DNA from 3 places in the Shewanella sp. 1180_01 genome. Region 1 is predicted to be linked to each of the others. Evidence: predicted binding sites of a transcription regulator. Region 1 holds the regulator's gene; each other region holds the start of a gene.
The links. The regulator NrdR, encoded in region 1, represses ribonucleotide reductase genes. The targets are predictions, from matches to a motif close to AAACACNANATNTNGTGTTT.
Positions count from the first base shown of each region.

Region 2: nrdA (class 1a ribonucleoside-diphosphate reductase subunit alpha) is a predicted target of NrdR. The motif match lies at 667-686, and genes of this name have one in related genera.
Region 3: nrdD (anaerobic ribonucleoside-triphosphate reductase) is a predicted target of NrdR. The motif match lies at 1,341-1,360, and genes of this name have one in related genera.

Region 1 covers NZ_VXCT01000015.1:46,211-48,486, reverse strand. The annotation lists gene glyA (serine hydroxymethyltransferase) at 1-776, shown strand, start outside; gene nrdR (transcriptional regulator NrdR) at 1,046-1,495, shown strand; gene ribD (bifunctional diaminohydroxyphosphoribosylaminopyrimidine deaminase/5-amino-6-(5-phosphoribosylamino)uracil reductase RibD) at 1,642-2,276, shown strand, end outside.
Region 2 covers NZ_VXCT01000004.1:127,126-129,401, reverse strand. The annotation lists gene FW758_RS04470 (HAD family hydrolase) at 1-314, shown strand, start outside; gene nrdA (class 1a ribonucleoside-diphosphate reductase subunit alpha) at 841-2,276, shown strand, end outside.
Region 3 covers NZ_VXCT01000006.1:30,223-32,498, reverse strand. The annotation lists gene nrdD (anaerobic ribonucleoside-triphosphate reductase) at 1-1,309, opposite strand, end outside; gene FW758_RS05245 (hypothetical protein) at 1,569-2,258, opposite strand.

The sequences.
Region 1 (2,276 bases):
GTCTGGCCGTAGAACATAAGCCTAAGATGATGATCGGCGGTTTCTCTGCCTATTCTGGTATCGTTGACTGGGCAAAAATGCGTGAAATCGCAGACAAAATAGGTGCTTACCTATTTGTCGATATGGCGCACGTTGCCGGTCTTATCGCTGCTGGCGTTTATCCAAACCCAGTTCCACACGCACACGTTGTGACGTCAACGACCCACAAAACCTTAGCCGGTCCTCGTGGTGGCGTGATCCTGTCTGCTGCTGACGATGAAGACTTGTACAAAAAGTTGAATTCAGCGGTATTCCCAGGCGGTCAAGGTGGCCCATTAATGCACGTTATCGCTGGTAAAGCGGTTGCGTTCAAAGAAGCACTAGAGCCAGAATTTAAAGTGTACCAACAGCAAGTGGTTAAAAACGCTAAAGCTATGGTTGAAGTGTTCCTTGAGCGCGGTTACAAAATCGTCTCTGGTGGAACCAGCAACCACTTAATGTTAGTTGACCTGATTGGTCGTGACTTAACCGGTAAAGAAGCCGATGCCGCCTTAGGTAGCGCTAACATTACTGTGAACAAAAACTCAGTGCCAAACGACCCACGTTCACCTTTTGTGACCTCAGGTGTGCGTATCGGTACGCCAGCGATTACGCGCCGCGGCTTTAAAGAAGCGGAATCGAAAGAGCTGACTGGTTGGATTTGTGACATCCTTGATGATGCAAGCAATCCTGCTGTGATTGAGCGTGTGAAGGGCCAAGTACTGGCACTGTGTGCACGTTTCCCTGTTTACGGCTAATTTGCTGACGCATCTACGCTAAGTAGATGATTGGCTGAGAGTGATCGCTTGCTGACTAGGTACTTACATGAGGTACTTACATCAGGTACTTACATCAGGTACTTAGCATCCGGTAGTTAACCTCAGCCCATAAATAGGATAAAATCCCATGGCCGCATCAAGCGGCCATTTTTATTGGTAAAATCTTAGGCTTAAATCCATTGCGTTTAGCTGAGATTTAACAGGTAAAGCCATTAACGCTTTACTCGCATTCACTGGCAGGAGGCTCAATGCATTGTCCATTTTGCAGCGCGACAGATACTAAAGTCATCGATTCTCGATTAGTGGCGGAAGGCCATCAAGTGCGCCGTCGCCGAGAATGCACCGAATGCCATGAAAGATTTACCACCTTCGAAGGCGCCGAGTTAGTCATGCCTAGGGTGATTAAACGTGATGGTTCACGCCAACCCTTCGATGAAGAAAAACTCCAAGGTGGCATGCTGCGCGCCGTTGAAAAACGCCCCGTGTCTATGGATGAAATCGAGCAAGCGCTTAGCAAAATCAAATCTACCCTACGCGCCACTGGTGAGCGGGAAGTGCCGTCAGAAATGGTGGGTAACTTGATGATGGAGCAATTGATGAGTCTCGATAAAGTCGCCTACATACGTTTTGCTTCTGTGTACCGCGCTTTTGAAGACGTGTCTGAATTTGGTGAAGCCATCGCCAAACTGCAAAAGTAGTTATTCGATTTTTGTGGCCTGTCGTTCAGGCTTCTGGTTGCGTTAGCTTTAAAAGAGGCTTTTGATTAATAGCTTCTGCAAGACAGGTTTTAAACACAGATTTACAAGACTGGTGAAAGCCGAAACCTTTAACAACAGGGTTGAACATGAGCTTGAACATAAGTTGGTCCGTACTCGATACCCAAATGATGAGCCGCGCGATTCAATTGGCGCGCAAAGGCTTTTACACCACGAGACCCAATCCCAGTGTGGGCTGCGTTATCGTTAAAGATAATCAGATTGTCGGCGAAGGTTATCATCAAAAAGCGGGTGAGCCCCACGCCGAAGTTCATGCCTTACGCATGGCAGGTGAACACGCCCGCGGCGCAACAGCCTATGTCACCTTAGAGCCGTGCAGTCATTATGGCCGCACGCCGCCCTGCGCCTTGGCGCTGATCAATATTGGCGTTAAACGTGTGGTGGTAGCGGTAGAAGATCCTAATCCGCAAGTGGCTGGTCGCGGTATTCAAATGCTGCGCGACGCTGGTATTGAAGTGGATGTGGGATTACACCGCGATGAAGCTTATGCCTTGAATTTAGGTTTTATGAAGCGCATGGAATCGGGTTTACCCAGAGTTACAGTCAAATTGGCTGCGAGTCTCGATGGTAAAACCGCGCTGTCTAACGGTGTGTCTAAATGGATTACCGGGCCTGAATCTCGCCGCGACGTGCAGCGCTTACGCTTACGTTCCTGCGCGTTGGTGACTGGGATTGAAACCATACTGGCTGACGATCCCTCACT
Region 2 (2,276 bases), on a different contig from region 1:
GTCCCTTATTGCGAAAACTGAATTTACACTTACGTATGCCCGTTATCATCAGTGGCGATTCAACCAAACACCCAAAACCCCACACAGCACCTATGTTGTTAGGGGCTCAGCAACTGAACTGCGCTCCAGAGCACATTTTGTATCTTGGGGATGCCGAGCGGGATTTGTTAGCAGCGAAGGCGGCGGGCATGTTAGGCGGCGTTGCCCTATGGGGTTATCTGGGTGTCAACGACAAGCCATCGCAATGGCCAGCTCACGCACACTTTGCCAGCCCAACTGAGCTACATCAGGCATTAGTCGACGCATTGGCCTAGAAAAACTCGCTAATAAAACGGCTAACAGACGTCACCATGACACTCAAAGATAAACCTTTTGCTAAAGCCAATATGCAGACACACATAAGTGTGTTTGCCTGATTTTTACCTGCGAATAAAATCAGGCGGCGAAAGGTCGGCGGATAAAAGATCGGCACTTGTGCGCGATCGCGATCTAAAGAAAAGATCGCCTAAAAATCCCCCATGAGTGCGACACACTAACCTGAAATTGAGCTTCAAGGTTAGTCGTTACTAACGCGAAAGCTTATCCTCAACTTATCCACAAGATGTCCCCTGAATTCAGACTTGCAAATAGGGTCAAACCTCACTATCTTGTATCCCAGATAATTTAAAACACCATATCTTGTGTATAGGTAGCAATCAGACACACTAGTAGTTCGCCGCTTAATTGACTCGTTTTCAACCAGTCAGCAGTATTTAAGGGACGGTTATTGATTGTTTTACAAGGATACGTACGGTGAATTTGCTCACCTAAATAGATATAAGAACCAAGGCCTATCTCCAAATGAATAGCACTATGACAGTCACAAAACGCTGTGGCGATCGTGAGAATATCGATCTCGAAAAAATACACCGCGTAATTACTTGGGCAGCCAAGGGATTAAAAAACGTTTCTGTTTCTGAAGTTGAACTTCGCTCGCACCTACAGTTTTTCGATGGCATCCCAACCGAAGCTATCCATGAAACCATTATCAAAGCGGCTGCGGATTTAATTTCTCCAGAATCACCGGACTATCAATTCCTCGCCGCCCGTTTAGCGGTGTTTCATTTGCGTAAGAAGGCCTTTGGTCAGTTCGAGCCGCCAGCACTGTATACCCACGTGACTAAGTTAGTTGAGCTTGGCAAGTATGACATGCACATTCTGCAGGATTACAGCAGCGAAGAACTCGACGTGATGGATACCTATATCGACCATTGGCGCGATATGGACTTCTCTTACGCTGCGGTAAAACAGCTTGAAGGCAAATATTTAGTTCAAAACCGTGTGACGCACGAAATCTACGAGAGCGCCCAGTTCCTCTACATTTTGGTCGCGGCCTGTTTGTTTGCCCGTTATCCAAAAGAAACGCGCCTGAAATACGTTAAAGATTTCTATGACGCGGTATCGACCTTTAAGATTTCGCTACCAACGCCAATCATGGCCGGTGTGCGCACGCCAACACGTCAGTTCAGCTCTTGCGTACTGATCGAATGTGGTGACAGCTTAGATTCAATCAACGCGACAGCTTCGTCGATTGTGAAATACGTCAGTCAACGTGCGGGTATCGGTATTAACGCCGGTCGTATTCGCGCCTTAGGTAGCCCAATCCGTGGTGGTGAAGCCTTCCACACAGGTTGTTTACCTTTCTATAAGTATTTCCAAACCGCAGTTAAGTCTTGCTCTCAAGGCGGCGTGCGTGGTGGTGCTGCGACCCTGTTCTACCCTATTTGGCACTTAGAAGTCGAATCTCTGCTGGTATTGAAAAATAACCGCGGCGTAGAAGACAACCGTATCCGTCATTTAGACTACGGTGTGCAGTTGAACAAAGTCATGTATCAACGTCTGATCAAAGGCGAAAACATCAGCCTGTTTAGCCCATCTGACGTACCTGGCTTGTACGATGCTTTCTTTGAAGATCAAAATGAATTCGAACGTTTATATGTGCAATATGAGCAAGACAGCAGCATTCGTAAGAAAACCATAAAGGCTGTTGAGCTGTTTTCACTGATGATGCAAGAGCGCGCCTCAACTGGCCGTATCTACATTCAAAACGTGGATCACTGCAACACTCACAGCCCGTTCGATTCAAAAGTCGCACCGATCAGACAGTCTAACCTGTGTCTTGAAATCGCCCTGCCGACTAAACCATTGAACAACATCGATGATCCAGAAGGTGAAATCGCGCTTTGTACGCTGTCAGCACTTAACTTAGGTTCTATCAAAGAATTATCTGATATTGA
Region 3 (2,276 bases), on a different contig from region 1:
GAGCTAAGACTAGTCTGTCATCTAAAAGACGATAAAATTCCGCTTCATCACCCTTGGCTTCTAAAGCAATCCGCGGCAAGTTTAAGCTCACTACCCCGAGATTATTACGTCCTTCATGCATGAGTTCGCCATTTTCCTCGTAGGTGCCTAAAAAGCTGCGGCAGCCCATTGGGGTTTTAAATGAACCTGTGACTTTCTCGACTTGCTCGTAATTGAGAATGTCGGGATACATGCGCATAGTCGCGCACTTGAGCGCCATCTGTTTGACATCGTAATTGCAATCGCCAGTCTTGTGATTAATGCCATCACGAATCGCAAACACTAACTTAGGAAAAACTGCCGTCTTACGATTTTTACCCAATCCCGCCATCCGTACTTTCAGCATAGATTGCTGAATTAAGCGGGATTCCCACGAGGTGCCTAACCCAAAGCCAAAGGTCACGAATGGTGTTTGGCCGTTGGCGGTATGCAAGGTATTAACCTCATACTCCAAAGACTGAAATGCATCGTGACATTCTTTTTCAGTTTGCGCCGTGGCAAAAGCTTTGGCGTCGGTGATCTTCCAATTCAAGGCGATTTGGTAGTGCTTGTCGTAGCTCTTAGCGACAAATGGCGCCAACACTTCGTCGATACGATTAATGGTCGTGCCGCCATAAATATGGCTCGCCACTTGGGCAATGATCTGCGCGGTGACGGCTGTCGCCGTTGAAATAGACTTAGGGGTTTCGATTTCGGCATTACCCATTTTAAAACCATGGGTTAACATGCCCGCCAAATCAATCAGCATGCAGTTAAACATCGGGAAAAACGGTGAGTAATCTAAGTCGTGGTAGTGGATCTCGCCCGCTTCATGGGCAGCAACCACATCCTTTGGCAAGATATGACTCTTGGCATAATGTTTGGCGACTATACCTGCGAGCAAATCCCGCTGAGTTGGGATAACTTTCGAATCTTTATTGGCATTTTCATTGAGTAACGCCGCATTGCTTTGCTCGACTAAACCACGGATTTCGAGGTTTAATTTACTGGTCGCTTCACGGCACACATCTCGGTCGTGACGGTATTCGATATACACCCGCGCTAATGATTTGTACGGCCCTTCCATCAGTAAATTCTCAACCGCATCCTGCAGATGATGGATATCGACTTCGGTTAAGGTCGCGACGCTTTGACTGATACACGCTGCCACTGTCGCTGCATAGTCGCCATCCTCTATTCCAACTGAGTTTGCAGCGGCATTCACTGCATCCCTTATCCTTGTTTCATCAAAAGGTGTGCGGCAACCATCACGCTTAATTACGACTGGCATTGTTCAGTTCCTCTCCATCTCGCCTAAAAATTAACACTACATCTAGTGATTTTAAAAGCATAAAACACAATATGTAGAGCATTAAGCTACAGCGACGGTGAGGCGTCCATGATCCAGATCATAGTTTTTAGGATGAAATAAAAGAACAAACCAGAACTGCAGCTAGGCCCAATTATCTGAAAATTGCGCCTTGACCTGCTGATTAAACCCAGCTAGTTGATGCCTGAAATCAGTGATGATCAAGCACCATAACTCAAGATTAACGTTTAGCGAGTGCGAGATAACTACTGAGTTGGCCCGATGCCGACTGATGCGAGCCCATAGAAGAAGCGAGTTGCATCATAGATTTAAGCCCCTGCCATTGCTGCTTTTGGGTATCCGTTAGTGGTGGCTCGGAGTTTAAATAATCCGTTAACTGGCCAAGGACTTTGGTGGCTTTTTGAGCGAGCACCGGCGACTGAGCATCATCCATATTGGTCAAAACGTTTTTCGCATCGACCAAGGTATTGATAAGGGGGTTGTTCGATGATTTTTTGGCTAATGATTTGAGCTCATCATCTAAGAAATCTTGCAGCGACTGCTTACTCGGCGTGGTTGTGCTCGGAACTGTAATACCGTTTTTTGATAAACGGTCGAGTTGCACGTCCGATAAAATGCCGTCTTTTTGTAAACGTGACACTAATGCGGGAATATCGGCGACACCAAATTTTCCATCGGCAAAAAAATCCTTCGCCATCGACTGAATTTTCTGTGCACGTTGCGCCCGTGGCGACAGCGCTATCTCATCGGCTTTACCCGCGTCGGGTTTAGCGGCATCCGTCTGAGTTTTCTTGGTCTCAGTGGTCGCATCGGTTTTAGCCGTACTCGTCTTTTGGCTATTGGCACCATAGGCATCGGCGATGCTGGTATTGCTGCGATTAAGATTGAAGGCGTTTAAAATAGAATTCATCGTCAAAAATTCGGCGTC